DNA from 3 places in the Streptomyces sp. NPDC056479 genome. Region 3 is predicted to be linked to each of the others. Evidence: riboswitches for the same ligand, from Rfam matches in the RefSeq annotation. Region 3 holds a riboswitch; each other region holds the start of a gene.
The links. A riboswitch is a leader RNA that binds a small molecule or an ion and turns the genes downstream of it on or off. The one in region 3 is predicted to bind thiamine pyrophosphate.
Positions count from the first base shown of each region.

Region 1: it holds a riboswitch for thiamine pyrophosphate, as region 3 does, so the genes downstream of both, thiC (phosphomethylpyrimidine synthase ThiC) here and thiO (glycine oxidase ThiO) in region 3, are expected to answer to the same signal.
Region 2: it holds a riboswitch for thiamine pyrophosphate, as region 3 does, so the genes downstream of both, ACFQ6S_RS28270 (thiamine ABC transporter substrate binding subunit) here and thiO (glycine oxidase ThiO) in region 3, are expected to answer to the same signal.

Region 1 is NZ_JBHTRZ010000005.1:226,349-236,278, reverse strand. It holds gene ACFQ6S_RS21355 (cupin domain-containing protein) at 1-227, shown strand, start outside; gene ACFQ6S_RS21350 (DUF5326 family protein) at 388-600, shown strand; gene ACFQ6S_RS21345 (IclR family transcriptional regulator) at 799-1,659, shown strand; gene ACFQ6S_RS21340 (SsgA family sporulation/cell division regulator) at 1,757-2,194, shown strand; gene ACFQ6S_RS21335 (YibE/F family protein) at 2,499-4,037, opposite strand; TPP riboswitch at 4,379-4,568, shown strand; gene thiC (phosphomethylpyrimidine synthase ThiC) at 4,561-6,345, shown strand; gene ACFQ6S_RS21325 (hypothetical protein) at 6,465-7,334, opposite strand; gene ACFQ6S_RS21320 (metallophosphoesterase) at 7,528-8,604, opposite strand; gene ACFQ6S_RS21315 (LacI family DNA-binding transcriptional regulator) at 8,846-9,930, opposite strand, start outside.
Region 2 is NZ_JBHTRZ010000007.1:424,859-434,788, forward strand. It holds gene ACFQ6S_RS28240 (SRPBCC family protein) at 1-145, shown strand, start outside; gene ACFQ6S_RS28245 (hypothetical protein) at 154-354, opposite strand; gene ACFQ6S_RS28250 (MFS transporter) at 772-1,968, opposite strand; gene ACFQ6S_RS28255 (Rrf2 family transcriptional regulator) at 2,077-2,505, opposite strand; gene ACFQ6S_RS28260 (SDR family NAD(P)-dependent oxidoreductase) at 2,835-3,629, opposite strand; gene rlmN (23S rRNA (adenine(2503)-C(2))-methyltransferase RlmN) at 4,074-5,180, shown strand; TPP riboswitch at 5,212-5,319, shown strand; gene ACFQ6S_RS28270 (thiamine ABC transporter substrate binding subunit) at 5,403-6,488, shown strand; gene ACFQ6S_RS28275 (ABC transporter permease) at 6,464-8,134, shown strand; gene ACFQ6S_RS28280 (ABC transporter ATP-binding protein) at 8,135-9,154, shown strand; gene ACFQ6S_RS28285 (maleylpyruvate isomerase family mycothiol-dependent enzyme) at 9,179-9,930, shown strand, end outside.
Region 3 is NZ_JBHTRZ010000008.1:465,210-475,139, reverse strand. It holds gene ACFQ6S_RS31180 (bacterioferritin-associated ferredoxin) at 1-197, shown strand, start outside; gene bfr (bacterioferritin) at 194-670, opposite strand; gene ACFQ6S_RS31170 (sulfite oxidase-like oxidoreductase) at 847-1,479, shown strand; gene ACFQ6S_RS31165 (DUF4396 domain-containing protein) at 1,502-1,987, opposite strand; gene ACFQ6S_RS31160 (deoxyribonuclease IV) at 2,064-2,927, opposite strand; gene pknB (Stk1 family PASTA domain-containing Ser/Thr kinase) at 3,091-5,064, opposite strand; gene ACFQ6S_RS31150 (thiazole synthase) at 5,183-5,977, opposite strand; gene thiS (sulfur carrier protein ThiS) at 5,981-6,193, opposite strand; gene thiO (glycine oxidase ThiO) at 6,190-7,356, opposite strand; TPP riboswitch at 7,354-7,465, opposite strand; gene ACFQ6S_RS31135 (hypothetical protein) at 7,518-7,868, shown strand; gene ACFQ6S_RS31130 (NAD(P)/FAD-dependent oxidoreductase) at 7,901-9,118, shown strand; gene ACFQ6S_RS31125 (Rv2175c family DNA-binding protein) at 9,196-9,561, shown strand; gene thiE (thiamine phosphate synthase) at 9,840-9,930, shown strand, end outside.

The DNA of each region.
Region 1 (9,930 bases), on a different contig from region 3:
TCGGCCTGTACGCGCTCAATGCGGGAGATCAGGATCCACAGAAACCGCACAACCAGGACGAGGTCTACTTCGTCGTGAGCGGCCGGGCCCAGATCACCGTCGGCATGGAGACCACCCACGTGGCGCGCGGCAGCGTGGTGTACGTACCGGCCGGAGTCGCCCACAAGTTCCACCACATCAGCGAGGATCTGCGGGTGCTCGTGATGTTCTCTCCGCCCGAGAGCTGACCCTTGGCCTCAGGGTTCCCTAGGGGATCGATCAGGGGAGGACAAGGGCTGCGAGGGCCCCGCCGGGGCACCTGCCGGTCCTAGCATCGAGTGCAGGGAATCAGCAGATTCGAGAATCAGGTCCCGGCACAGGACGGGCGGAGAGGTAAGGACGAGGGCGATGCGTGAGATCTTCGCGGGACTGCCGTGGTGGGTGAAGTGGATCGCGGTGCCGGTCATCGCCCTGGTCGTGTTCGGGGGGCTGATAGCAAGCGTGGTCGGGTTCGTGATCGGACTGCTCTTCAAGCTGCTGGTCTTCGTGGCACTGGTGGGTGGACTGATCTACGTCGTACGGAAGTTCATGTCGAGCTCTTCGTCACGCAGCGACTGGTGAGGGCCGTGGGGACCGGTGGGCGGTAACAGGAATCACCGGTTCCCTCGGGCGGGGGAAGTTTCCCGGACCGGGCGTCTGCGGGTGGCGACGGGCCAATAGAGTCCGAAAATCGACGCGGGGACCGGCCCCGCGAGCGGCGTACACCCCCACCCGTGTTCCCCAGCACGGGCTGCCCCCCTCGCGCTTCGGGAGTGACCCTTGGCCACGGTTGACACCGCACCCTCCGAACCTCACGCACCCCCAGGACGGCCCCGCTCGTCCGTACCTCAGGTACCGCGACAGGCCTCCCCGCAGACCTCCGAGCAGTCCAACTCCGCGACGCTCATCGGATCCGTCCAGCGTGCGATGCGCCTGCTGGAATGCGTCGCCGAGCACGAGTGCGGCGCTCCCGCCAAACAACTCGCCCGCGAGACGGGCCTCGCCCTGCCCACCGCGTACCACCTTCTGCGCACGCTGGTGCACGAGGGCTATCTGCGCCGCGACAGAGGGCTGTTCTTCCTCGGTGAGGCCGCCGTGCGGCTGAGCAGCAGCGGAGCCGAGCAGAAACGTCGCAGCACGGTCGCCGACGCGCTCGCCCAGTGCCGTGACGCCATCGGGGTCCCCGTGTACTACGCCCAGTACCGCGAGGGCGAGATCGAGGTCATGTGCGTCTCGGACACCCCCGGCAATCCGGCGGTCGAGGAGTGGGCCGACTTCCGTGAGACCGGGCATGCGCACGCCATCGGGCTGTGCCTGCTGTCCCAGCTGGACGAGGACGCCCGGCTCGATCACCTCGAGCGCCATCCCGTGCAGGCCATCACCCCGTACACGGTCCGAGACAGCCGCGCGCTGCTGCGCCGTCTGGAACGGATGCGTCGGATGGAGCCGGTGACCGAGCGTCAGGAGTACGCGCTGGGCACGGTGTGTGCGGCGATCCCGATCACGGTGGGCACCACCGCCGCGACGATGGCCATTTCCCTGCCCGTCGAACAGGCCGATCGACTGCTGCCGGCGGCGCGTCAGCTGCAGGACGAGGTCGGACGACTCCTGGGGTCACTGGCGATCTCTATCAGTATCTGAAAACTCACTCCTTGTGATCTCTCGTGTACGTTCAGCAAGATTCCACCAGGCTCGGGATCCGGTCCCGGCCAGTCGAAGGCAAACGACGGGGTAGGCGATGCGCGAGTCCGTACAGGCAGAGGTCATGATGAGCTTTCTCGTCTCCGAGGAGCTCTCCTTCCGCATCCCGGTGGAGCTGCGCTACGAGACGTGTGATCCCTACGCGGTACGGCTGACCTTTCACCTGCCCGGTGATGCCCCGGTGACCTGGGCCTTCGGTCGTGAGCTGCTGGTCGACGGGGTGGGCCGGCCGTGCGGGGAGGGAGATGTACGGGTCTCGCCGGCGGGTGCCGAGACGCTGGGCGACGTCCTGATCCGGCTTCAGGTGGGGCCGGACCAGGCGCTGTTCCGCTCCTCCGTGGCGCCTCTTGTGGCCTTCCTCGACCGCACCGACAAGCTGGTGCCGCTCGGGCAGGAGGGCACGCTCGCCGACTTCGACGCCCATCTCGACGAGGCCCTGGATCGCATCCTGGCGGAGGAGCAGAGCGCCGGGTGAAGCGTTACGTCAGCGAGGGCGGCGTGGCGTAACGCTTCAGCGGGTGCGCAAGGGGCGCGTGCGGGCGCTTCCGCCCCGCCGGAAGTGCTTCACGCTCCGCCGGACGGGCGGAGTCGGCGACGCAGGACTCGGGCGGAGTCAGCGACGCAGACTCGGGCGGCCGTCAACCGGCTGCTCTGCTGTCAGCATCGGCTGTCCCCGTCGGGCTGTCATACGACGCCCTCGGCGGCCGGGAGGTCGACGGCCGGCGCATCTGCCGTCAACGCACTCTGCCGTGACCGCTTCCGCGGCACAGCTGACGCCCTCAGCGCTTACGCCGTCGTCCCCTACCGCCGCGGCCGGGAGCCGGCTGCGTGCCCGCCATGACTGGCTGGGTGCCCGTGGGCGCCGCCCCCTTCTCCGGCCGGTCTGCCGAGACCACCAGGGCCGCGAGAGCCGTGGTCACCGGAACCGAGGCGACCAGTCCGATGGAGCCGACCAGTGTGCGCACGATCTCCTCCGCGACCAGCTCACTGTTGGCGACCGTACCGACGCCGCTCTGCGCGATCGAGAAGAGCAGCAACAGCGGCAGCGCGGCGCCCGCGTAGGCGAGGACAAGCGTGTTGACGACGGACGCGATGTGGTCGCGGCCGATGCGGATGCCGGCCCGGTACAGCCCGCGCCAGCCCATCGTCGGGTTGGCCTCGTGCAGCTCCCAGACCGCGGAGGTCTGGGTAACCGTCACATCGTCGAGGACACCGAGCGAACCGATGATGATGCCGGCGAGCAGCAGACCGCTCATGTCGATCGACGGATACAGACCGTGGATGAGGCCGGTGTTGTCGTCGGTGTTGCCGGTGAGCGCGGCCCAGTCGATGAACACCGAGCCGAGGACACCGATCAGCAGCAGCGAGATCAGTGTGCCGAGCACCGCGACCGATGTCCGGGCCGAGAGGCCGTGGCACAGGAAGAGCGCGATCAGCATGATCGCGCTCGACCCCACCACCGCCACGACCAGTGGGTTCGAGCCCTGGAGGATCGCGGGCAGGATGAAGAAGTTGAGCAGCAGGAAGCTGATGGCCAGCGAGATCAGCGCCATGAGGCCCCGCAACCGGCCGACGACCACGACGGCGAGTGCGAAGATCCCGGCGAGCACCGACAGCGGAATGCGCCGGTTCACGTCGGTGACCGAGTACTGGAGGTCCTTGGGCGCGGAGGGCTCGTAGGCGACCACGACCTCCTGGCCCTCGTGCAACTGGCGCGACTGGTCGGGCTGGACGATCTCCGTGAAGGTACGGCCTTTGTCCTTGCCGGTGTCGACACGGATCGTCGCCTTCTTGCAGGTGCCGCTCTCCTGCTGCGCTGCGGAGGAACCCTCGGCGGTGGAGGTGTCGCCGGTCGGCGGCACGCCCGAGGCGCCCGCGTCCTTGCAGCTCAGCTCGACGACCTTGGTGACCGTGGCCTGCTGTGTCTGCCGGTCGAAGCCGACTCCGGTGCGCTCGTGCCCTGGGGCACCGCCCGGCCACAGCACCGCGAGACCGACCACCACCGCCGCGGCGAACGGGATCAGAACCGCCGCGATGACCTTGCGCAGATGCCGGGAGACGGGAGCCGCCGGACCGTGGGCGTGACTGTGCGAGTGCCCATGCCCATGTCCGTCATCGTCGCCACCGCCCCGCGGCCCGCCGGATCCGGGTCCGTGACCATGACCATCACCGGCATCGTGACCGGGCCGGTCACCCGGACCGGGCCCCTGCCCCGTCGAGCCGCCGGAGCCGGGACCGTAGCCGTGCCCGCCGGGGCCGCCGTGCCCGCCAGGGCCACGCTCGTACCCCCCGCCGACTCCGCCCCGCTGCTCCGGCATTCCTTCGGACCCGGGCCCGGGCCGGCTGCCGTGTTCGTGCCAGCCGCTGTTTCCAGCCGCCCGATCGTCTTGGCCACCCGCGGAACCACGGCCGTATCCGCCGTCGTATCTGCCTCCGGGAACCCCTGAACCCCGGCCGCCTGCCGGGCCGTTACCCCGTGCGGGACCGTTCCCGGGGCCGCTTCCGGGGCCGCTTCCGGGGCCGCTTCCGGCGCCCGAGCCGCGGGGCGGCTCGGGCGGTGGGTACGGAGGTTCATGCGTCGTGGTCACCGACCGATCATCGCAAGAACGGCCGGGGCCCCCTGTTCACCGCGCCCGAATTGACGCTAGCGTGGGACCACCTTTGTACACGCGGGAGCTCGGAGCACCGGGCTGAGAGGGCGCTGACCTCCGTCCCAGCGATGTTTCACATGAAACATCACCCATCGCGAGTGATGTTTCACACGAAACGTCGGCAGACGGATAACGCTGCGTCGACCGCCGAACCTGTTACCGGGTAATGCCGGCGTAGGGAGTAGGTCTCATGACCATCAAGGACGCGCGCACGCCTGCCTCCGTTCAGGACGAGAAGTCCCAGGAGGCCGGGAAGTCCATCGGCTGGCACAAGGCGTATGTCGAGGGTTCACGCCCCGATCTGCGGGTGCCGGTCCGCCAGGTGCACCTCACCAACGGGCAGTCGGTCACGCTGTACGACACATCGGGCCCGTACACCGATCCACTCACCGAGACCGACGTCCGCCGCGGACTGTCTCCGCTGCGGGAGAACTGGATCATCGCCCGCGGAGACACCGAGGACTACGCGGGTCGTCCCGTCCGTCCCGAGGACGACGGGATCAAGCACACCTCACCGCGTGGTGGCCTGCGCAACCTCGACGCGGTCTTCCCGGGACGACCGCGCCAGCCGCGTCGCGGCCGCGACGGCCAGGCCGTCACGCAGCTCGCCTATGCGCGCCGCGGCGAGATCACACCCGAGATGGAGTTCGTGGCCATCCGGGAGAACGTTTCTCCCGAAGTGGTCCGCGAAGAGATCGCCGCGGGCCGTGCGGTTCTGCCCGCCAACGTCAATCACCCGGAGATCGAGCCGATGATCATCGGCAAGCGGTTCCTGGTGAAGGTCAACGCCAACATCGGCAACTCCGCGGTGACGTCCTCCATCGAGGAGGAGGTCGAGAAGATGACCTGGGCGACCCGTTGGGGCGCCGACACGGTCATGGATCTGTCGACCGGGCGCAACATCCACACCACCCGCGAGTGGGTGCTGCGCAACTCCCCCGTCCCGATCGGCACGGTGCCGCTCTACCAGGCCCTGGAGAAGGTCGACGGCAGGGCCGAGGAACTGACCTGGGAGATCTACAAGGACACGGTCATCGAGCAGGCCGAGCAGGGCGTGGACTACATGACCGTCCACGCGGGCGTCCGCCTGCCGTACGTACCGCTCACCGCGAACCGCAAGACCGGCATCGTCTCGCGCGGCGGCTCGATCATGGCGGCGTGGTGCCTGGCGCACCACAAGGAGTCGTTCCTGTACGAGAACTTCGAGGAGCTCTGCGAGATCCTCGCCGCGTACGACGTCACCTACTCGCTGGGCGACGGCCTGCGGCCCGGCTCGATCGCGGACGCCAACGACGAGGCGCAGTTCGCTGAACTCCGGACTCTCGGGGAACTCAACCAGATCGCCAAGCGTTTCAACGTACAGACCATGATCGAGGGCCCGGGCCACGTCCCGATGCACAAGATCAAGGAGAACATCGACCTTCAGCAGGAGATCTGCGATGAAGCTCCGTTCTATACGCTCGGCCCGCTGACCACGGACGTCGCGCCGGCGTACGACCACATCACCTCGGGTATCGGTGCCGCCATGATCGCCTGGTGGGGCACGGCGATGCTCTGCTACGTCACGCCCAAGGAGCACCTGGGCCTGCCCAACCGTGACGACGTCAAGACCGGCGTCATCACCTACAAGATCGCTGCCCACGCGGCGGACCTCGCCAAGGGGCACCCCGGTGCGCAGGACTGGGACGACGCGCTGTCCGACGCTCGCTTCGAGTTCCGGTGGGAGGACCAGTTCAACCTCGCCCTGGACCCGGACACGGCACGGGAGTTCCACGACGAGACGCTTCCGGCCGAACCCGCCAAGACGGCTCACTTCTGCTCGATGTGCGGGCCGAAGTTCTGCTCGATGAAGATCTCCCAGGACATCCGCCGCCAACACGGCGGTTCCCCGCAGGAGATCGAGGAGGGCATGGCGCAGAAGTCGCAGGAGTTCGCCGCGGCGGGCAACCGGGTGTATCTGCCGATCGCGGACTGACGTCGACGTCCTGCCCGGCTGTTCGGCTTGCGCCTCCCCGAGGAGATGTCCCCGGGGTTCCGTCGAGGAGGAGGTCCCCTGCGGGGGGCCCGCTCACGGCGGGGGCGCAAGCCGAGGGGCTACTCCGGCTGGTGTTCCGGCCCTCCGAAGTCCGGGCTGGTGTAGTCCGGGCTGCTGAAGCTCGGGCGCGGGCCCGCGGAGGAGCCGTCGCCCGGGCTGCTGAAACCGGGGCGGTCGTAGCCGAGGTTCGGGATACGGCCGGCCGGGGTCGACGGTGGCGTGCGGTGCAGGGCCGCCGCCGTGCCGGGGTCGACGAGCGCTTCCCTCAGGAAGGGCAGGACACCGCGCTCCAGCAGGGCTTCGCGCCAGGCTTCCCTGGCCCGGGCCACCCCTTCGCTCAGTTCGCCGTACGGCCCCGAGTCGAAGGCCGGACGGTTGCGCAGGGCGGTGAGCAGAAGTCCGACGGCGGCGACCAGGATCGCGGCCGCCGCGATGGCGCCGAACACCCATCCGGTGGTGAGCATCGTCTGGGCGAAGGCCGGCTCAGGGTCGAACATCTTCAGGATGTAGCCGACAAGCAGGAAGATCGCCGCGGCGGTGCCCGCGAGGACGGGTGCCAGCACGGCGACCACGGCGACGACGCCGGGGCCGGCCGTCTCGGCGACTTCTCCCATGGTGGTGGCGAGCCCCATCGCGCCCGTACCCGACTCGGTGGAGCCGGACTCGCGGGCGGACGACGGGGTGGACGGCGCCGGCTGGCGCAGTTCCTCGCGGACCTTCACGTAGTGCTGGTACTCGGTCGCCGCGGCCGCCGTGATGAGTGCGGTGGCGTTCAGCGCCATGGTGCGCAGCTGTTCGGGGTTGAGCCGCTGTCCCACAGCGGCCAGTTCCGGGCGGTGTGGTGCGGAGCGCAGCGCCTCGTCGAGGATCCGCTCGTACTCTTGGCGGTCCTCGCTGTGCAGGTGCTGCGGAACGCTGTTCATGTGCATCCCCCGATGCTCCGTAGGGCTTGGGGCTCGCATGCCAACGAGCCGTCGGGCAGAAACGGAGGGGAGCCTGCTACGGATAAGCCGATGGTAGAGCGGTGACGGCACACGGTGACAGGGGGTTTGCCAAAATTGGGCCCTGGCCTGCGCCGTCCTCCGTCGCTGCGGGATGGGGGGACGCCTGCCCGGTGAACGTTCAGATATCCAGGGGAAGTTGCTGAACCAGCAGCTTTCCGGCCATGGTCACGCCGCCGTCCATCGCGATGGCGAGGCCCTCCGCATAGAGATGCGGCCCCTCGATCACCGGCCCCGTGTTGTCCTCGCCGTCTTCGGAGCCGACCTCGCCCAGCAGATACGGAATGGGGCTGTGGCCGTGAACGATGCGGGTGCCGCCGTACGTATCGAGCAGGGAGCGCACATGGTCGGGGCCGCCCTCGTCGCGGAAGGAGAAGCGCCTCGTGAACTTGCGGAAGAGATCCCAGCACTCGTCGGCGTCATTGCGCGTGAGCGTCTCGCGGACGGTGTCGTTGACCGCCTCGATCGAGTCGCCGTAGTCGAGATAGGCGGTGGTATCCGAGTGCACGAGGAGATGGCCGTCGACCTCCTCCATGGCGTCCAGCCGGGACATCCACTGAAGGTGGTGGTCCTGGAGACGGTCCATGTCGGTCTTCTGGCCGCCGTTGAGCAGCCAGGCCGCCTGGAAGGTGGCGGTGCCCGCGCCGGAGTTGACGGGGGTATCGCCGAACCGCTTGGCGCCGATCAGCAGCAGTTCGTGGTTGCCCATCAGGGCCTTGCAGTAGCCGCCGGCCGCGGCGGACTCGGCGGACAGCCGCATCACGAGGTCGATGACGCCGATGCCGTCCGGGCCGCGGTCGGTGAAGTCGCCGAGGAACCACAGCCGGGCGGTGCCCGCGCACCAGCTCCCCTCCGAGTCGATGAGGCCCTTCTCCTGGAGGGCGGCTGTCAGCTCGTCGAGATAGCCGTGCACATCGCCGACGACGAACAGCGGACCGGAGCCTTGGGTGGACTGCTGGGCCGGCAGGGAGGCGGGGTCGACGTGCACCTGGACCGTGTCGCCGCGGTTGATCACCGGCAGGTCGCGCTGCGTGGGCGTGTACCCCTCGGGATAGGCCTCGTCGAGGGGCGGGGCGACCTCGCCCGGGTGCGTGCTGTGGGCGTACGGACCGGTCTCGTGGACGTACGCGGGCACCCGGAAGTCGCGCAACGTCGCCGTGCGCTCCACCTCGGGTCCCTGACCGGCCCCCTGAGTCATCAGACCCCTCCACCATCGCGCCGCATCTGCACCGCATCGGACTGCCTGGTCGCAGCGGCCCGCGGGTGTCGTGGGCCCATCATAGGAATGCCGATCGCGCCATGTGATGACCCAGGGGTGGTGAATCGGAGCAGGACTCCTGTTCACCGCGGCTTTCGCCCCGATTGGGCAGGGCTTCGACCACTCGACGGCTGGGCTCGGCCGGCCCCCCGACCAGCCGTTCCCTTGCTTCGCCGCGCTCCTACCGCTCCTCGGGGGACCGCGGCGGGCTGACGGTCGTGCGCGGCGGACGTCGCTGGGACGAGGTACGCACGATCAGCTCGGTCGGTATCACCTGCTCGACCGGCTGGTCCGACTCGACCCCCTCGATGGCGTCGATGAGCAGTTGGACCACCGCCGTACCGATCCGGCGCGGCTTCAGGGAGAGCGTGGTGAGGGGCGGCTCGGTGTTGGCGTACACCGTGGACTCGCTGCAGCACACCAGAAGCAGGTCGTCCGGTACGCGCAGGCCGTAGCGGCGGGCGGCGGCGAGCAGGTCGGTGCCGTTCGGGTCGAACAGACCGTAGACCGCGTCGGGGCGGTCGGGACGGGCCATCAGCCGGTCGGCGGCGACGGCGCCCGCGCACGGGTCGTGCGCGGGGTAGGCCTCGTACACCGGGTCCTGTCCGACGCGCTCGCACCAGCGCAGGTACGCGGTGGTGGACAGATGGGTGTACGTGTCCGTCGAGGTGCCCGTCAGCAGGCCGATCCGACGGGCGCCCGCGTCGGCCAGGTGGTCGAGGATGCCCATCACGGCGGCCTCGTGGTCGTTGTCGACCCAGGCGGTGACCGGGAGCGAGCCGGCCGGGCGGCCGTCGGAGACGACCGGGAGCCCCTGTCTGACCAGTTCGCTGACGACCGGGTCCTGGTCGGACGGGTCGATGACGACCGTGCCGTCAAGGGCGACGTTGGACCAGACGTCGTGGCGCGAGGTCGCGGGGAGGATCACGAGGGCGTAGCCGCGGGCGAGCGCGGCCGAGGTGGCGGCGCGCGCCATCTCGGCGAAGTACGCGAACTCGGTGAAGGTGAAAGGTTCATCCCCGTAGGTCGTCACGGTCAGGCCGATGAGTCCCGACTTGCCGGTTCGGAGTGTGCGGGCGGCGGCCGAGGGCCGGTAGCCCAGCCGGTCGGCGACTTCGCGGACATGGCGTCGGGTGGCGTCGGGGAGTCGGCCCTTGCCGTTGAGAGCGTCGGAGACGGTCGTGATGGAGACTCCGGCGGCGGCCGCCACGTCTCTGATGCCCGCCCGACCGGGCCGACTGCCTCGACGTGAGGTTTCCGCGCGGC
Region 2 (9,930 bases), on a different contig from region 3:
CTCCCGCGTGACGATCGACATCGACTTCGAGGGGCACGGTGTCGGCAAGGTCCTGATCCCCCTCGTGGTCCGCCCGCAGGTCCGCAAGGAACTCCCGCGCGACGAACAACTCCTCAAGGACCGGCTGGAGCGCAGAACCGACTAGTCCCGCGCCTACGACGCACAGACGTCCCGGAGCTCCTTCGCCGCGGCGTCGATCCGGCCGGAGTACGGGTGGCGGTCGCGGTCGAGGAAGGCCTCGTTGTATTCCTCGACGGCCCGATTCAGCTCGTCGACCGCCCTGCCGACCTCGTCGTAGTCCGTCGTGATGTCGATCTCATCGATCCGCTCGCCCTTTGGACCGCCGGCGATCACATCACCGATCCCCTGGACGGCGGGTGGGCGACCATGGGAGTTCCTTCCGGCGGAGGGCCTTGGTTGCCGGTAACGATCCGGGGAGTACGACCGCCCGTCAACGGGGAGCCGCGGCCAACCACGGACAGCGCCCAACACAACGGCCCCTGACCGATCTTCCTGGTCAGGGGCCGTTTCACCTGGCGGTGGGTGTGGGATTTGAACCCACGGTGACATCGCTGCCACGACGGTTTTCAAGACCGCCGCGCATCAAGCCTCTTTGGGGCTCTGATCTGCATTGGAGCGCGCTTTGCTAGGTCAAGTGTCCTCGCTGGCCCACACATGGCCCACGGCTCTCTCGAAGGGGGTTGTGGCATTGCAAGGCGAGTCGGGGGCCGACCCGCTGTAGGACGGTGGCGGCTGGTGAGCAGGTGCGGGTCAGCTGGCCGGCACTGGCTCTGCGTGCGGCGTGGGTGTGTGGTGTGCCTCGTGGCGGCGGATGACGTTGTGTGCCGTCTCCGCTGCGATCAGGGAGAGCACGATGAGCACGGTGCCGATGGGGCCGAGCCAGTGGGCGCCGGACCAGGTCATTCCGGCCTGTCCGAGCAGCGGGGCGAGGGAGACGCCGACGTATACGGTGGCGGAGTTCAGGCCGCTGAGCATGGGGGCCGCGGCGGGCATGGCGCCGATCAGGCGGTGGGTCTGCGGGGTGATGAATCCCCAGCCGCACAGGCCCCAGACGACCAGGGCCACGACGGCGGTACCCAGGTGTGCGCTGGACCAGGGCAGCAGGGCGAAGTCCAGTGCGAGCACCACGAGGGCGACGTTGATGATCCGCCGGGAGCCGAGGCGGTCGACCAGGTTCCCCGAGCCGAGGGTTCCGATGGTGGACGCCACGCCCCAGACGAACAGCAGGATGGCGAGGGTGGTGCCACTGCCGCCGGTGGCGCGGTCCAGGCCCTCGGCGATGTAGGAGTAGACGATGTACAGGCCGGTGAACAGCAGAAGGGTGGTCAGCAGGGTCAGGCCGATGCGGCGGTCGCCGAGCGGGGCGAGGCGGGCGCGCAGCGGGACCAGCGGCGGGTTGGGGATCTTGGGCAGCAGCAGGGCGATTCCGGCGGCGGCGAGGACGCCGAGGGCGGAGACGAAGAGCATGGTGGCACGCCAGTCGCCGGTGAGGCTGCCGATCGCCGTGCCGAGGGGAGCACCGAGCGCGGTCGCGGCGCTGAGACCGGCCATCACGGCGGAGATGGCGCGTCCCCGGCGCTCCGGTGGTGCGAGCGCGGCGGCCGCGGCGACGGCGGTGGGAGTGACCATGGCGCCGCCGAGCCCGGCGAGTGCCCGCGCGAAGAGGGCCACGCCGAAGTTGGGGACGAGGGCGGTGAGGAGGTTGCCCACTACGAAGATGCCGAGGCCGGTGAGGAAGAGCGTGCGGCGTGGCCAGCGCGTGGTGGCCGCTGCCATGACGGGGCCGAGGATGGCGTAGGTGAAGGCGTAGGCGGTGATCAGCCATCCCGCGGTGCCGGTGTCGACGCCGAGGGAGTGTGCCGCGTTGGGCAGGATGCCGGCGATGACGAAGCTGTCGGTGCCGATGGCGAACATTGCAGCGGTCAGTACGAGGAGTGATCGGTACACGTTGGAGGGGTCTCCCAGGTGATGTAACAATTTCTGTTACATTTGAGGCTTGAAGAAAGGCCGATCCATATGGGTCGGCCCGGGGTGGACTGCGGCTCGCTCGAGAGGTCAGGCGATTGTCTTTTTGAGCACGTCGGCGACGGTGACGGTGGCCAGTACGGCTGCCATCGAGTCTTGCGCGCGGCTGTACGCCTCCTGCAGCACGGGTGGAATGCCCCGCCCGACGGGGCACTCCTGGTTGGGGGGTGCGGCGTGCAGCGAGATGAGAGGCTCCGGTTCGACGGCCAGGTGGACATCCCGCAGCGTGATCAAGTCCGGGGTGCGTGCCAGCCTCCAGCCCGCACCCTGCCCGCGCTGTGAGACGACCAGGCCCGCGTCGCGCAGGCTGCCGAGGATGCGGCGGATGACGACGGGGTTGGTGTTGACGCTGACGGCGATCTGGTCGGAGGTCACGATGCCGTCGGAACGTCGGGGGCAGACCATCGCCATCCAGGTCAAGGCGTGCGTGGCCACCGTCATGCGACTGTTGGCGCTCATCGAACCTCCTTCTTTCCGAGTGGCCGAAGCCCTCCTGTCGAAACCAACTTTGTTACGTCACGAGTGTGCGTGTCAAGCACCGCTCGGCGGATCGGCCGGCGACGCGACGGACGGCGCGCCGGGGAAGTCCGGATCCGCCTGCGAATCCGGAGCCGATCACATAGCGGCGGACGCCGAAGTCGCGCGCCGCGGTCGAATCGGCCACCGCCGACCGGGTCGACCGGCAGGGCCCGGCGGTGATGCGGTCACGGCGGCCGGGAGCCCAGGCGAGGGTCGGGGAACGCGAAGACGGTGCCGGGCCAGTGTGTGACCGGGCCCGGCCTGCCTGGTCAACGGCTGTAGCGAGCGGCGGGCCGGGACAGCGACAGGTTGGGGCGCATGGCCTGGCGGGCCTGGTCGTAGGACTCCCACTGGCCATACTCGGGCAGCGAGGGGATGGTGACCAGTTCGCCCGCCTCGAGTCCGGCGAGTCCGGCCCGGGCGGCATCCTGCGGGGACATCACCGTCGCCTTCGAGAGCTGGTCGAGCTCGATGCCCGAACCGCTCCAGAGCGCGGTCTCCAGCGCCCCCGGCAGCACGACCTGCACCCGCACCGCCGAGTCCGCGAACTCCTGGGCCAGCCCCTGGGTGAAAGCCAGCGCATAGGCCTTGGTGCCGCTGTACGCGGCACCCACCGGGAGAATGTTGAGCGCGAGCACAGAGGAGATGTTGACGATCGTGCCCGCGCCGCGGCCGGCGAATGCCTTCGCCGCGGCGGCCGCGATCCGGGTGAACGAGATCAGATTGAGCGCGATCAGCCCCTCGAGCCGATCCGGGTCGGCCTTCGAGAGCGGGCCGAACAGCGCCATGCCGGCGTTGTTGACCAAGGTGTCGATCGACGCGTCGCCGGCCAGGCGCTCCTCGACCGAACCGATCCCCTCGGCGGTCGCCAGGTCCGCGCTCAGAGTGAAAACCTTCCGTCCCGACCGCTCGGCCAGCTCCGCGGCGGCCTCCTCCAGCCTCGCCTCGTCTCGCGCGACCAGGATGATGTCGTGTCCCCGTGCGGCCAGTTCCTCGGCGTAGGCCGCGCCCAGGCCCGCGGTCGCGCCGGTGATCAGTGCAGTTCCGGCGGTGGTGGTGGACATGGCTGGACCTCTCCTCGTACTCGGCGCGGGGTCGCACCGTCTGGGCGGTGGTGACCTTCTGTTGCAACCAACTTTGTTACGTCATGGTGGGCGTGTCAAACGCTGGGCCCGGCGACCGGCAACAGCTCCGAACCATCCATGTGCCAGATGCGCTCCGGAGTGGACGGTCAGTCACAGTCAACGGACGCGACCTTCGTGACCCGGCGGGCGACGGGCAGCAAGGGCAATCCTCGTACCCGGCGCCCGTGGCGCCGGGCATGTTCCAGTGATTCCGAAGCTCAGGGCTGGTAAGGCAGCGGGATCTCGTGGGCGACCGCTCAGCCGTCTGGGCCGTCCCTGGGCCGTGCGAAGCCGACCAACGCTGACAGTCGGCACCCACAGGTGACCACCCCCACCCCGTTCTGGCCTGGGCCCCCAGAGTTGATCTGCCACACTGGAAGGGTTATGCCTGCACCCGGAGAACTCACATTCGTCGCCCCCCGCGGAGCCAAGAAGCCCCCGCGGCACCTTGCTGATCTCACGCCCGGTGAGCGCAAGGACGTTGTCGCTGCGGTCGGGGAGAAGCCCTTTCGTGCCAAGCAGCTGTCGCAGCACTACTTCGCGCGGTACACGCACGACCCGGAGCACTGGACCGACATCCCGGCCGGGTCGCGTGCCAAGCTGCGGGAGGAGTTGTTCCCGGAGCTCATGACCGTCGTACGGCATCTGTCGACGGATCAGGGGGACACCCGCAAGACGCTGTGGCGGCTGTTCGACGGGACGCTCGTCGAGTCGGTGCTGATGCGGTATCCGGACCGGGTGACCATGTGCATCAGTTCGCAGGCCGGGTGTGGGATGAACTGTCCCTTCTGTGCCACCGGGCAGGCGGGGCTGGACCGGAATCTGTCCACCGCCGAGATCGTGCACCAGATCGTGGACGGGATGCGGGCGCTCCGGGACGGGGACGTGCCCGGTGGGCCGGCCCGGCTTTCCAACATCGTCTTCATGGGGATGGGCGAGCCGCTCGCCAACTACAACCGGGTCGTGGGGGCCATTCGGCGGCTCACCGACCCCGAGCCGGACGGGCTCGGGCTGTCCCAGCGTGGGATCACCGTCTCGACCGTCGGTCTCGTCCCGGCGATCAACCGGTTCGCCGACGAGGGCTTCAAGTGCCGGCTCGCGATCTCGCTGCACGCGCCCGACGACGAGCTGCGTGACACCCTCGTCCCCGTGAACACGCGGTGGAAGGTGCGCGAGGTCCTGGACGCCGGGTTCGAGTACGTCGAGAAGAGCGGCCGTCGGCTGTCCATCGAGTACGCCCTCATCCGGGACATCAACGACCAGGCCTGGCGCGGTGACCGGCTCGGGCGGCTGCTCAAGGGCAAGCCCGTGCATGTGAACCTGATTCCGCTGAACCCGACCCCGGGCTCGAAGTGGACCGCCTCCCGGCCCGAGGACGAGAAGGCGTTCGTCGAGGCCATCGCGGCCCATGGTGTGCCGGTGACGGTTCGGGACACCCGTGGTCAGGAGATCGACGGGGCCTGCGGTCAGCTCGCGGCCACCGAGCGGTAATCTGGGCGCGTACACCCGTACGTACATCTTCATATTCCGACAGGGGAGCGCCACAGCGCTGAGAGTGCGGCAATCGGGCCGCAGACCCTCTGAACCTCGCCCAGGTCATTCTGGGTAGGAAGTTCGGTCATCACTCAAGCTGTTGCGCCCTGCCCAGGAGCCGAAGAAGAGGGCTTCTCGGCAGGGCCGCGTCTCTTCCTGGTCAACCCCAGGAGGAATCTGGTGAGCATCACCAAGAAGGCCACGGTCTTCGCCGTCGGGCTCGGCCTCGTCACGCTGTCCGCGTGCGGGTCGTCCGACTCGGGGACCGACAACCCCGAGTCCAAGAGCAAGACCGTGACCCTCGTCAGCCACAACTCGTGGGCCGTCTCCAAGGGCGTCCTCGCCGCGTTCGAGAAGCAGTCCGGCTACAAGGTCAAGGTCCTGGAGGACGGCGACGCCGGGCAGGCCGTCAACAAGGCCATCCTCACCAAGGACAACCCGCAGGGCGACGTCTTCTTCGGCGTCGACAACACCCTGCTCTCCCGCGCGCTCGACAACGGGCTGTTCCAGTCCTATGAGCCCAAGGGCTCCGACCTGATCCTGCCCGAGTACCGGGTCGACCAGGACAAGCACCGGGTCACTCCCGTCGACACCGGCGACATCTGCGTCAACTACGACAAGGCGTACTTCAGCGAGCACAAGCTGGCCCCGCCGACGACGTACGACGACCTGATCAAGCCCGAATACAAGAACCTCCTCGTCACCGAGAACGCCTCCACCTCCTCGCCGGGGCTGGGATTCCTCCTCGGGACCTCCGCCCGGTACGGCGACGACGGCTGGCAGGACTACTGGAAGAAGCTCAAGGCCAACGGCGTGAAGGTCGTCGACGGCTGGGAGCAGGCCTACAACGAGGAGTTCTCCGGTTCCGCCGGCGGCAAGCAGGCCAAGGCCGACCGGCCGCTCGTCGTGTCGTACGCCTCCTCCCCGCCCGCCGAGGTGATCTACGCCGACCCGAAGCCGACCACCGCGCCGACCGGTGTCGCGACCGGCACCTGCTTCCGGCAGGTCGAGTACGCCGGGCTGCTCGCAGGCGCCAAGAACACCGAGGGCGGCAAGGCGCTCCTCGACTTCCTGCTCACCAAGACCTTCCAGGACGACATGCCGCTGAACATGTTCGTCTACCCGGTGCTCAAGGCCGCCCAGGTCCCGCCGGAGTTCGTGAAGTACGGCCCGCAGGCCGAGAACCCCGAGACCATGGACCCGGCGAAGATCGCCGACAACCGTGACGACTGGGTCAAGTCGTGGACCTCGCTCGTACTGAAGTAGCGGCCCCGCGGAAGAAGGGCGCGGCGGCGGTGCGGCTCGGTCTCATCGCCGTCCCCGTCGCGTTCTTCGGGGTGTTCTTCGCCTACCCGGTCGCCGCGATCCTCGCGCGCGGTCTGAAGGTCGAGGGGGTGTGGCAGTTCGGGCGGCTGTGGGACGTGCTCGGGGAGTCCGACATCCGGCACGTCCTGTGGTTCACCACCTGGCAGGCGCTCGCCTCCACCGCGCTGACCCTGCTGATCGCGCTGCCGGGCGCCTATGTCTTCGCCCGCTTCGACTTCCCCGGCAAGCAGATCCTGCGGGCCGTGGTGACCGTCCCCTTCGTGCTGCCGACGGTCGTCGTCGGTACGGCGTTCCTCGCGCTCGTCGGCCGCGGCGGACTCCTCGACGAGCTGTGGGGCGTACGGCTCGACACCACCGTGTGGGCCATCCTGCTCGCGCATGTCTTCTTCAACTACGCCGTCGTCGTACGCACGGTGGGAGGGCTCTGGGCGCAGCTCGACCCGCGCCAGGAGGAGGCCGCGCGGATGCTCGGGGCCTCGCCCCTGAAAGCCTGGCGGCAGGTCACCCTGCCGGCGCTCGGGCCCGCCGTGGCCGCCGCCGCGCTCATGGTCTTCCTGTTCACCTTCACCTCCTTCGGTGTGGTGCAGATCCTCGGCGGACCGACCTTCTCCACCCTCGAAGTGGAGATCTACCGCCAGACCTCCGAGATCTTCGACCTGTCCACGGCCGCCGTCCTGACGATCATCCAGTTCCTGGCCGTGGCCGCGATACTCGCCGTGCACGCCTGGACGGTACGGCGACGGGAGAGCGCCCTGCGCCTGGTGGACGCGTCGGTGACCGCGCGGCGGCCGCGCGGGGCGGGCCAGTGGGCCCTGCTGGCCGGTGTGCTTGCCGTCATCGCCGTACTCCTGCTGCTGCCGCTGGCCGTGCTGGTGCAACGGTCGCTCGGCGCCTCCGACTTCGGCTACTACCGGGCGCTGACCAGCGCCGACGGCGGGGTCTTCCTCGTCGCGCCGATCGAGGCGATCGGGAACTCGCTGGAGTACGCCGTCGTCGCCACGCTCATCGCCGTGCTGATCGGCGGTCTGGCGGCGGCCGCGTTGACCCGACGGGACGCGGGCCGGTTCGTACGGGGCTTCGACGCGCTGTTGATGCTGCCGCTCGGGGTGTCCGCGGTGACCGTCGGGTTCGGGTTCCTGATCGCCCTGGACGAGCCGCCGCTGGACCTGCGCAGCAGCTGGATCCTGGTGCCGCTGGCGCAGGCGCTCGTCGGGGTGCCGTTCGTCGTACGGACCATGCTGCCCGTGCTGCGGGCGGTGGACCAGCGGCTGCGCGAGGCGGCGTCGGTGCTGGGAGCCTCGCCCTGGCGGGTCTGGCGTGAGGTGGATCTGCCGATGGTGCGACGGGCGCTGCTGATCGCGGCCGGGTTCGCCTTCGCGGTGTCGCTGGGGGAGTTCGGGGCGACGGTGTTCATCGCGCGACCCGACAATCCGACCCTGCCGGTCGCCGTGGCGCGGCTGCTGGGGCGGGCCGGCGAGCTCAACTACGGCCAGGCGATGGCCCTTTCGACGGTACTGATGATGGTGTGCGCGGTGGCGCTGCTGGTGCTGGAGCGGCTCCGTGCGGATCGGACGGGGGAGTTCTAGATGCTGTTGAGTCTGGCGGGTGCGACCGTGCGCTTCGGCGGGCGGGCCGTGCTCGACGCCGTGGACCTCGATGTCGCCGAGCACGAGATCGTGTGTGTGCTCGGGCCGAGCGGCAGCGGCAAGTCGACGCTGCTGCGGGCCGTGGCGGGACTGCAAGCCCTCGATGCCGGGCGGGTGGCGCTCGACGGGCGGGACCAGGCCGGGGTGCCCGCGCACAAGCGGGGCGTCGGGCTGATGTTCCAGGACCATCAGCTGTTCCCGCAGCGGGACGTCGGCGGCAACGTGGCCTTCGGGACCCGGATGCACGGCGCCTCCAAGGCCGAACAGGCCGAGCAGGTAAGGGAGTTGCTCGAACTTGTCGGACTGCCGGGCGCCGCCGGGCGCGCCGTGGCCTCGCTGTCCGGCGGGGAACAGCAGCGGGTGGCGTTGGCCCGTGCGCTCGCGCCCCGGCCCCGGCTGCTGATGCTGGACGAGCCGCTGGGCCAGCTCGACCGCTCGCTGCGGGAGCGGCTGGTCGTCGAACTCCGGGAGCTGTTCGGGCGGTTGGGCACCACCGTGCTGGCCGTGACGCATGACCAGGGCGAGGCCTTCGCGCTCGCCGACCGGGTCGTGGTGATGCGGGACGGGCGGATCGCCCAGACCGGGACGCCGCTGCAGGTGTGGCAGCGGCCGGTGGACGAGTTCGTGGCGCGCTTCCTCGGCTTCGACAACGTGGTCGAGGGCACCGTCGCCGGCGAGGCGGCGGACACGCCCTGGGGGAAGCTGCCGGTGGGCGAGGGCGCCGCCCAGGGGACGCGGACGCTGCTCGTACGGCCGGCCGGGGTGCGCCTGGTCGCGCCCGACGAGGGCCTGCGCTGCACGGTCGCCGGGCGGACGTTCAGGGGCACCCATGTCGCCGTGCATCTCCAGCCGGACGAGGCGCCGCGTCTCGAAGCGGCCTGTGCGCTGCGGGCAGCGCCCGAGGTCGGGGATGTGGTCGGAGTGGAGTTCGACGCGGCCGAAATTGCCGTGCTCGGCTGATCACTGGACGCATAGGGTGCGGGCATGACGCTGCTCGCACATGATCGCTACTGCGACGAGATCGCCCACCAGGTCGGCCTGTTGAGGGCCGTGGTGACGTCCGGCGCCGATCTGTCGGCCACCGTGCCGACCTGCCCGGACTGGTCGCTGGAGCGGCTGGTGCGGCACACGGGCGGCGCCCTGCGCTGGGTGGAGCTGATGGTGCGGACGCGGGCGCAGGAGGAGATCGAGGAGGAGGAGGTCCCGCTCGGCACCGGTCCGCAGGAGAAGGGCGACCCCGTGGCGCTGGACGCCTGGCTCGCCGAGACCGGTGAGATGATCGTCGCCACCCTGCGGGAGGCCGGGCCGGACGCCAAGGTGTGGGGATGGGCCGGGGATCTCAGCGCCGGGTTCTGGGCTCGCCGTATGACGCACGAGCTCACCGTCCACCGCGCCGACGCGACCCTCGCCGCCGGACTGCCCTACGAGGTCGCGCCCGACGTGGCGGCCGACGCGATCGACGAGTGGCTGCAGATCATCGAGTGGGCCCAGCGGTCGCTGCCGGACGACCCGGCGCGGGAGTTGCACCGACCCGGCGGCAGCATCCATCTGCATGCCACGGACGGGACGCCCGAAGTGAACGCGGAGTGGGTCGTGGACCTTTCCGGGGACGTCATCTCCTGGCGCCGCGGCCACGAGAAGGCGACGGTCGCCCTGCGCGGCCCCCTCACCGCCGTACTGCTCGCCTTCTACCGTCGACTGCCGCTGGACAGCCCCGAGTTGGAGGTCCTGGGGGA
Region 3 (9,930 bases):
CCGAGCAGCAGGTCAAGAAGCACGCGGAGGACGGTGCCTGCACTCCCCGCCAGATAGCTTCGGCCTGCAAGGCGGGCACGGACTGCGGGTCGTGTGTACGGCGCATCCAGGCGCTCCTGGGCAGGGATGCGTGCCCTCGCCGTGAGATGGCCGACCAGGGCAAGCCGATGCTCACCGGCCTGGCGGACGCCGCCTAGCTCGGCTGCTCGATCTGCTGCGCGATGTAGAGCGCCTCGCCGAGCTTGTCGATGAGCTCCAGCTGTGTGTCCAGGTAGTCGATGTGGTGCTCCTCGTCCTCGAGGATCGACTCGAAGATGTTCGCCGACGTGATGTCGCCCTTGGTACGCATCACCTCGATGCCGCGCTTGAGGCGGTCGATCGCCTCGACCTCGACCTGCCGGTCGGCCTGGAACATCTCCGTGACCGTCTGGCCGACCCGCACATGGAACAGCCGCTGGTAGTTGGGCAGGCCGTCCAGCATGAGGATGCGCTCGGTGAGCTTGTCCGCGTGCTTCATCTCATCGATGGACTCTTCACGCGTGTACTTGGCGAGCTTCGTCCAGCCTTTGTTGTCCTGGATCCGGTAGTGCAGCCAGTACTGGTTGATCGCGGTGAGCTCGCCGGTGAGCTGCTCGTTCAGGAATTCGAGGACCTCGGGGTCGCCCTGCATCGCTTCGGGCTCCTTCCAAGCGGGGGAACTGCCAGGTTGCGCCGCATGATTGCACCGGCGGCGAAGATCGTCCAGTAAGTCTTCACTTAGTAAGTAAGTGCATGCTTAGTCCAGTTTGGACGGAATTACGGAGGGTGGGGTCAGGTGCACTGCTTCGGGTCTGTCAGGATGGAGTCATGGGTCAGCCGGTGGAGCGCGAAAGCGGAGCAGCAGCACACTCCGAGCTTCCGCCGGGGCAGCGATTGCAGCGCGGCTGGCCGGTGACGCACTACGGACCGGTCCCGAAGTTCCGTCCCGAACGCTGGGAGTTCAGGGTGTTCGGCGCCACCGCCGACGGCGAGAAGCGCTGCTGGACCCACGAGGAGTTCGCGGCCCTGCCGTACACCACCGTCGTCGCCGATCTGCACTGCGTCACGAAGTTCAGCATGCTCGGTGCGGAGTGGGGCGGCATCCCGGCCCGTACGATCCTGGAGATCGCCCCGCCCGCGCCGGCCGTCACCCATGTGATGGTCTGGGCGGAGTACGGCTTCAGCTCCAATCTCCGCCTGGACGACTTCGCCTCCGAGGGCGCGATCTTCGCCACCCACAAGGACGGCGAACTGCTGACGGCGGAGCACGGTTTCCCCCTCCGTCTGGTCGTCCCTCATCTGTACGCCTGGAAGGGGCCCAAGTGGGTCCGTGGCGTCGAGTACATGACCGCCGACCGCCGTGGCTTCTGGGAGGAGCGCGGCTATCACAACATCGGCGATCCCTGGAAGGAACAGCGGTACTCGTACCAGGAGGAGCCCGGGGACGGCCCCGAGCTCTGACTCCTGATCCCTGCCGTGGCCGTCAGTGGTACTGGTGCACCACTGCATGCCCCTTGCCGCGGCCGATCATCCACTTGTTGACCGGCGTCGTCAGGACGAAGGCGACGGCCAGTGCGATGGCCAGTACCCACCAGAACAGCGGGTCGGTGAGCTCGGCGTCCATGGCGCCCGGCCACAGCACGATCACGCCGTTGTCGACCAGCTCCATCACCGCGATGGACAGGGTGTCCGCGGCCAGCGCCACCTTGAGCGCGGTGCGCAGGCTCACGCCCGCCTTCAGGACTCCGCGCAGGGTGAGCGCGTAGCCGAAGAAGAAGGCCAGGACGATCGCCAGGATCAGGGTCGCCACGGTGCCCCAGCCGAGCGCGGTGCCGATCACCATGCCCAGCACCTCGCCGATGGCACAGCCGGTGAGGCAGTGCAGGGTGGCCTGGGCGGCCATCGCCCAGCTGCTGGTGGCGGTCGCCTCGTGGTGGTGACCGTGTGCCGCGTGCGCTTCGTGCCGCATGAGTGCCCCCAATGTCAGGTCACGGTTCCCGCATCGAGCAAGAACCGTATACCCCCCTGGGGTATTCCGTAACGGACTATGCGTCGCGAAGTTTCTTCAGCCGCTCCACGTCCGCCGCGTGCCCTTCCTTCCCGCCGGGCGTCTCGATGATCAGCGGTACGCCCTCGGTGGCAGGGTGCGTCATCAGCGCCCGGAACGGGTCCTCGCCGATGTGGCCCGCGCCGATGTTCTCGTGCCGGTCCTTGTGAGCGCCGACGACGTCCTTGGAGTCATTGGCGTGGATCAGCTTCAGCCGGCCCTCGCCGACGGTGTCCACCAGCAGGTCGAGCGTCTGGTGCATACCGGAGGGGCCGGTCAGGTCGTGCCCGGCGGCGAAGATGTGACAGGTGTCCAGGCACACGCCCAGCTTCGGGTGGGCGTCCAGCGCCTCGAAGTACGGCCCGAAGTCCCAGGTGCGCGAGCACAGCGAGAAGCCCTGGCCTGCCGTCGACTCCAGCAGCAGGAACGGGTCGTCGTCGTGGGTCAGCTCGTCCAGCAGCGGCAGCATGTGCTCCCGTACCTGCTTCAGTGCCACCGAGCGCTCCCGGCCGCCGGTCGCGCTGCCCGTGTGCACGACCACGCCGAGCGCGCCGATCTCCCGCCCGCGCCGCAGCGAGTGCCGCAGCGACTCCACCGACTTCTCGACGGTCGCCTCGGTGTGCGAGCCGAAGTTGATCAGGTACGGCGCGTGCACATACGCCGGGATCGACTCGGCCTCGCACACCGCGCGGAACTCCTCGTCCTGCCGCGGGTTCCCGGCCGGGGTGGCCCAGCCGCGCGGATTCGCGACGAAGACCTGGACCGTCTCGGCCTTGAGATCGTGGGCGTAGGCGAGCCCGACGGAGCTGAGGCCGCCGGCCACGGGGACATGGCCGCCGACGGGGTTGCGCTGAGTTGTCACCGGTCAAGGGTCCCATGGGGGTGGGGCGCTTTCCGCGGTCGGGTGACTGCACCCAGCCGGGGGCGCGGGGAACTGCGCGAGCAACTCCCACCGGCCCGCAGGCGCCCGACGGCATGACGTGGCATGTCCATCGGCGCCCGGCGCAGGCCCGGCGCAGCGTCCGTCACCGGATGGTGATCGTGATCGTCGATCCCTTCGGTGCCGTCTTCCCGCCCTTCACGGACTGCTTCTTGACCGTGTCGCCGAACAGGCCGAGCAGACCGCGGTCCTCGTCGACCTCGAAGCCGGCGCCCTGCAGCTCGGCCTTGGCGTCGTCGACGCTGTCGCCGACCACGTCCGGGACCTCGATCATCTCGGGGCCCTTGGACAGCGTGAGCGTCACGGTGTCGCCCTCGGCGGCCTGCTTGCCCTCCGTCCGCGACTGCTGGGCGACCTGGCCCGCGTCGAACTCGGAGTTGACCCGTGCGGCGGCGATCTTCACCTTCAGGCCTGCCTCCTCCAGGTCGGCCCTGGCGTCGGCCGGGTCCTCGCCGGTGACGTCCGGGACGTCCACCGGGCTGCCCTTGCTGACGGTCAGCGCGACCGCGGAGCCGGAGCGGACCTTGGTGCCGTCACCGGGGTCCGAGGAGATCACCGAGCCCCGGGTGACCTCGTCGTTGAACTCCCAGACCGCCATGCCCGGTTGGAGACCGCTCTCCTTCAGCTCGCTCCTGGCCTTGGCCAGCGGGTAGCCCTGGAGGTCGGGCACCTTCACCGTCTCCGGTCCGGCCGAGATGACCAGCGACACGGAGTCGTTGTGCCGTATGCGGGCGCCGGTCTCCGGGTCCGTACTGATGACGGTGCCGCGCTTGACGGTGTCGCTGTAGGACCGCTCCACCTTGCCGACATCCAGCCCGGCCTCCTCCAGCCGGTCCCGGGCCTGCGCCTCGGTCTTGGACAGCAGCGGCGGGACCTGGGTGAACTGGCCGGAGTTGATGTACCAGATGCCGACGCCCAGGCCGAGGGCCAGCAGGACGGCGGCGACGATGACGAACGGGCCGCGCGGCCGGCGCGAGGCGCGCGATCGGTGCGCGGGCGGTGGGGGCGGCGGGGTCTCCAGCCGGCTGGTCCGGTTGAAGACGGCCTCGGGCTCGTGGCCGTTCACGGGCAGCGGCCGCGATGGGGGTCCCCCCGCGTGAGCGGAGCCGAGAGCGGGGGAGTTGAGCGCGCGCGGGATGACGCTCGTACGGTCGTCGGCGTTGCCGTGCTGCGTCGAGAGTGCCTGCGGCGGCACCGCGTCCAGCTGGTCCGCGCTGAGCGCGGCGCGCGTCTCCCGGGTCTGCGCGAGCAGCGCCACGGCGTCGTACGGGCGGATGTCCGGGGTGCGCGCGGTGGCCGAGGCGACCAGCTCGTCGAGCTCGTACGCCAGTCCCGGCACGGCCGCCGAGGGCGGCGGGACGTCCTCGTGCAGGTGCTTGTAGAGCACCACGGCGGGGGAGTCCCCGTCGTGCGGCTTGTCGCCGGTGAGCATCTCGTAGAGGACGACACCGCACGCGTACACGTCGACGCGGGCGTCGGCGGTGCCGGGCTGCTCTATCTGCTCGGGCGCGAGATAGGAGACGGTGCCGAGCACGGCACCGGTGGTGCTGGTCACGGTGTCCACCGACCGCACGAGCCCGAAGTCGGCGACCTTGACCCGCCCGTCGTCCCCTATCAGGACGTTCTCCGGCTTCATGTCCCGGTGCACGAACCCGGCGCGGTGCGCGGCGCCGAGCGCGGCCAGGACCGGCTCCAGGATGTCCAGGGCCGCCCGGGGCTGCAGCGCCCCGCGGTCGCGCAGTACGTCGCGCAGGGTGCAGCCCGCGACGTACTCCATGGCGAGATAGACGTACGACCCGTCGGTGCCCTGGTCGAAGACCTGCACCACGTTCGGGTGCGCCAGCCGGGCGACGGACTTCGCCTCCCGGATGAACCGGTCGACGAACACTCCGTCCACCGCAAGCGCGGGGTGCATCACCTTGAGCGCGAGCACGCGGTCCAGGCGGGTGTCCAGGGCCCGGTAGACCGTGGCCATCCCGCCGACGGCGATCCGCGCGTCCACGCGGTACCGGCCGTCGAGCACCTGCCCGACCAGAGGGTCCTGAAGGGTCGTATCCACGCAGGCGAGTGTACGAGCCGTCACCGACAGCCCCGCCCGTTCGGGCGTGATCGGAGCGGGACTGGAGCCGACCTGTGACGGACGCCTCACTGGCTCAATACCTTCGTCGAACATACGTTCAGAATGCGGGCCGCTCCGGATCCAGCCGCGCCAGGCCCTCCGCCGGAGACGACGCCTCCGCGAAGTGCCGCCGCGGGATCCGCCCTGCCCGATACGCCAGCCGCCCCGCCTCCACCGCGTGCCGCATCGCGTCGGCCATCAGCACCGGCTCCTGCGCCCGCGTCACCGCCGAGGCGAGCATCACGCCCGCGCACCCCAGCTCCATCGCGAGCGCCGCGTCCGACGCCGTACCGGCACCCGCGTCCAGAATCACCGGCACGCGCGCGTGCTCCACGATCAGCTGGAAGTTGTGCGGATTGCGGATGCCGAGCCCCGACCCGATGGGCGAGCCCAGCGGCATGATCGCCGCACAGCCGACGTCCTCCAGCTTCCGCGCCAGCACGGGGTCGTCATTGGTGTACGGCAGCACCGTGAAACCGTCGTCCACCAGTGTCTCGGCGGCGTCCAGCAGCTCGATCGGATCCGGCAGCAGCGTCCGCTCGTCGGCGATGACCTCCAGCTTGATCAGCTCGCTGCCGAGCGCCTCGCGCGCGAGACGGGCCGTCAGTACGGCCTCACCCGCCGTGAAGCACCCCGCGGTGTTCGGCAGCACCCGGATCCCGAGCTTCTCCAGCACGGACAGCACCGAACCGTGCACCGACGGGTTCACCCGCCGCATCGCGACCGTCGTCAGCTCGGTCCCGGACGTCACCAGCGCCCGCTCCAGCACCTCCAGGCTGGGCGCCCCGCCCGTGCCCATGATCAGTCGGGACGTGAAGGACGTACCGCCGATGACAAAGGGATCGTCGGCCATGGGTCAGCCTCCTTGGACGGCGGTGAGGACCTCTACGCGATCGCCCTCGGAGAGGGGCGTCGAGGGCCACTGCGCGCGCGGGACGACGGTTTCGTTGAGGGCGGCCGCCACTCCGGAGGGCGCCGCGGTGAAGGACAGTACGAGCGTGTCGAGAGCCGTGCCCGGCTCGATCTGCCGACGCTCGCCGTTGACCGAGATGGTGACCGGGATGCTCATACGGGCTGCTCCGTGAGTGCGGCGGGACTGAAGCGCCTGGGCGTGAACGGACGGGCCTCGTCCGGGAGTTCACCGGTAGCCAGGACGTGCGCCATGGCGTCCCCGGTGACGGGCGTGAGCAGCACGCCGTTGCGGTAGTGCCCGGTCGCCAGCGACAGGCCCGCCAGCTCGGTCGGCCCGAGCAGCGGCGCGTTGTCGGGGGAGCCCGGGCGCAGGCCGGCCCGCGTCTCGGTGAGCGGCAGTTCCGTGATGCCCGGCACCAGCTCATGGGCGTCGCGCAGCAGTTCGTAGACGCCGCCCGCGGTCACCGTCGTGTCCCAGCCCAGCTCCTCGCTCGTCGCCCCGACGACCAGCTCCCCGCTCTCGCGCGGCACCAGATACACCTGGCTGCCGCGCACCACGGCCCGCACGGTCCGGCTCAGGAACGGCGCGTACCGCTTCGGCACCGTCAGCCGCAGCACCTGCCCCTTCACGGGCCGCACCGGCGGCAGTACGTCGTCCGGGACGCCCGCGAACTGCCCGCTGAGGCTGCCACCCGCGAGGACCACCTGGTCCGCGCCCAGCCCGGTGCCGTCCGTCGTGGTGACACCGGCCGCCCGGTCCCCTGCGACGTCGAGGCGCTCGGCCCAGGTGCGGTGGAAGAGCACGCCGGCCCGCTCGCACGCCACCACCAGGGCTCCCGCCAGCCGCCGCGGGTCGATCTGGTGGTCGCCGTCGACCCGCAGCCCGCCGCGCACCCCGGGCGCGAGCATCGGCTCCAGTCGCCGGCACTCCCGCCCCGACAGCCACTCGGAGTCCAGCCCCGACTGGCGCTGCAGGGCGTGCAGTTCGCGCAGATGCGTGCGGTCGTCGGCGTCCAGCGCCACGGCGAGCGTGCCGCACCGGCGGTAGCCGAGGTCGTGGCCGGTGAGGTCGGTGAGTTCGGCCGCGAAGTCAGGGTAGCGGCGGGCCGAGGCGAGGTTCAGGCCCAGCAGGGTCTGCTCGCCGTAGTGCAGTTCCGTGACGGCGGCCAGCATTCCCGCGGCCACCCGGGCGGCGCCGCCACCCGGCTCGGGGTCCACGACGGCCGTCGTGAACCCGCGCTGCGCGGCCCGCCACGCCGTGACCAGGCCGATGATTCCGCCCCCGATGACGAGGACGTCTGAAGTTCGCGTACGCGACATGGGCGTCCAGCCCCTCCCTTCGCCGGCATGACCCGGATCAGGTTCGTACGGTCGGAGGCCGCCAGCCTCCCTCTCAGCCCGGTGCGTCCGGGCTCCCGCGAGTGCTCTACGTTGGCCACCCTAGCCCGCCCCCGCACCTCTCAGTAAGGGAGCCCGTGTCCATGGCCCGCTCGCTCGACGGTCTCGTCCTCGCCCCCGTCGCGGACCAAGCCCCAGGTCAGGTGGGTACCCGCACCCGGTTCACGTACCACGAGAAGGACGGCGAGATCTGGGCCGAGTACGCGGGCGGGGACGTCGTACGCGGGCACCTGGTGGGCACCCGGGAAGGCGACCGGCTGGACTTCCGGTACGTCCAGCTGAAGCGGGACGGGACGACGTCGTCGGGGCACTGTGAGTCCACGGTGGCCGAGCTCGCCGACGGGCGGGTGCGGCTGGAGGAGAGCTGGGAGTGGGAGTCGCAGGCGGGCCGCGGCACCAGCGTTGTGGAGCAGGTCACTGAGCACGACTCCTGACTGACGAATTGTCAGTTGTCTATGGTGATCAGGTGAGCGAGCAGACGACGCAGTCGCAGCGGTCAGTGGTCGTCGCCGGCGCCGGCATGGCCGGAGTGCAGACGGCGGTCGCCCTGCGGGAACAGGGCTTCACCGGCACCGTCACCCTGATCGGCGCCGAGCCCCACCAGCCGTACGACCGGCCGCCCCTGTCCAAGGCCGTACTGCTCGGCAAGGCCGAGGGTTCCGCCTTCGACATCGACTTCGACGCGCTCGGCGTCGACCTGCGGCTGGGGCGCGAGGTGCAGGGCGTGCGCACCGCCGACCACGAACTGGACACCGAGGCCGGGCCCGTCCCGTACGACGTCCTCGTGCTCGCCACCGGCGCCGAACCGATCCGGCTGCCGGGCGCGGAGGGCGTACCCGGCGTGCATCTGCTGCGCACCCTGGACGACGCCGAGCGGCTGCGGCCGGTGCTCGCCCGGCAGCACGAGATCGTGGTCGTGGGGGCCGGCTGGATCGGTGCGGAGTTCGCCACGGCCGCGCGTGAGGCGGGCTGCGCGGTGACGGTCGTGGAGGCCGCCGACCGGCCGCTGGCGGGTGCGCTGCCCGCCGAGGTGGCCGCGCCGATGACCGCCTGGTACGAGGACAGCGGGACGGTGCTGCGCACGCACGCGCGCGTGGCGCGCGTCGAGCCCGGCGCGGTGATCCTCGACGACGGCTCGCGGCTGCCCGCGGGCGCCGTCGTGGTCGGCATCGGGGCCCGCCCCGCCACCGCCTGGCTGGCCGGCTCGGGCATCGAGCTCGGCGCGTACGGCGAGGTCGTCGCCGACGACCGGCTGCGCACGTCCGTGCCGGACGTCTACGCGGTCGGCGACTGCGCGTCCTTCCCCTCCGGGCGCTACGGCGAGCGGCTGCTGGTCCACCACTGGGACAACGCCCTCCAGGGCCCGCGCACGGTCGCCGCGAACATCCTCGGCGAGACCTCCGCCGTCTACGACCCGGTGCCGTACTTCTGGTCCGAGCAGTTCGGCCGCTTCGTCCAGTACGCCGGCCACCACGCCGCCGCCGACACCACCCTCTGGCGCGGCGACCCGTCGGGCCCGGCATGGACCGTCTGCTGGCTGCGGGGCGACCGCCTCGTCGCCCTTCTGGCGGTGGGCCGGCCGAGGGACCTCGCGCAGGGGCGACGGCTGATCGAGTCGGGCACGCCCATGAACGCACAGCTGCTGACGGACCCGGCGAGGCCGCTGAAGGGGGCGACGGCGTAGCGCGTTGAGGCGACAGCCCCTCCCTGGTGGACCGGCCTGACTTCCGACTGTCAGTGGCAGATGGCAGGCTTGTTTCCGTGACCGAGATTGACGCAAAGATCGATGCTCTCGTCCCCGCCTGGCTCACCCTGCCCGACATCGCCGAACAGTTCGATGTCGAGGTGACCCGCGTCCGGCAGTTGGTCAAGGAGGGCCAGCTCATCGCCGTACGCCGTGGTGAGAACCGCGCGCTGCACGTCCCTGCCGCCTTCATCGACGGTGACAAGGTCGTCAAGGGCCTGACCGGGACCCTGACGCTGCTGCGGGACGACGGCTTCACGGACGAAGAGATGCTGGAGTGGCTCTTCACCCCCGACGAGAGCCTGCCCGGCACCCCCGCGCAGGCCCTCAGTGAGAATCGCGGCACGGAGGTGAAGCGCCGCGCCCAGGCGCTCGCCGTCTGATCCGACCAGTACATCCGAACATCGTCCGGCGTACGGGCCGGGGCCTGCGGGCCACGGCCGCGGTCGACCGCGGCCGGGTGCGGGGTGTGCCGCCCATGTGGCGGAGCACCCGCCGCGCCGGGTCTCCGGGTCCTCGGACCCGGCCCGTACGCCATCGACAGACGGCACCGCCGCAGCCGCCGGCAGGTGCCGTCCGCGCGCTCCGCTGCGGCTACCGTGCCACCGTCCGGCACCCGCCCGACCCACCCGCCCGGCAACCCGAACACAGGGGGCACCCCATGTCCGACACCGTCACCGCAGGCAGCGTCCGCAGTCAGCTCGCCGACGCCCGGCTCTACCTCTGCACCGACGCCCGCAAGCGGCAGGGCG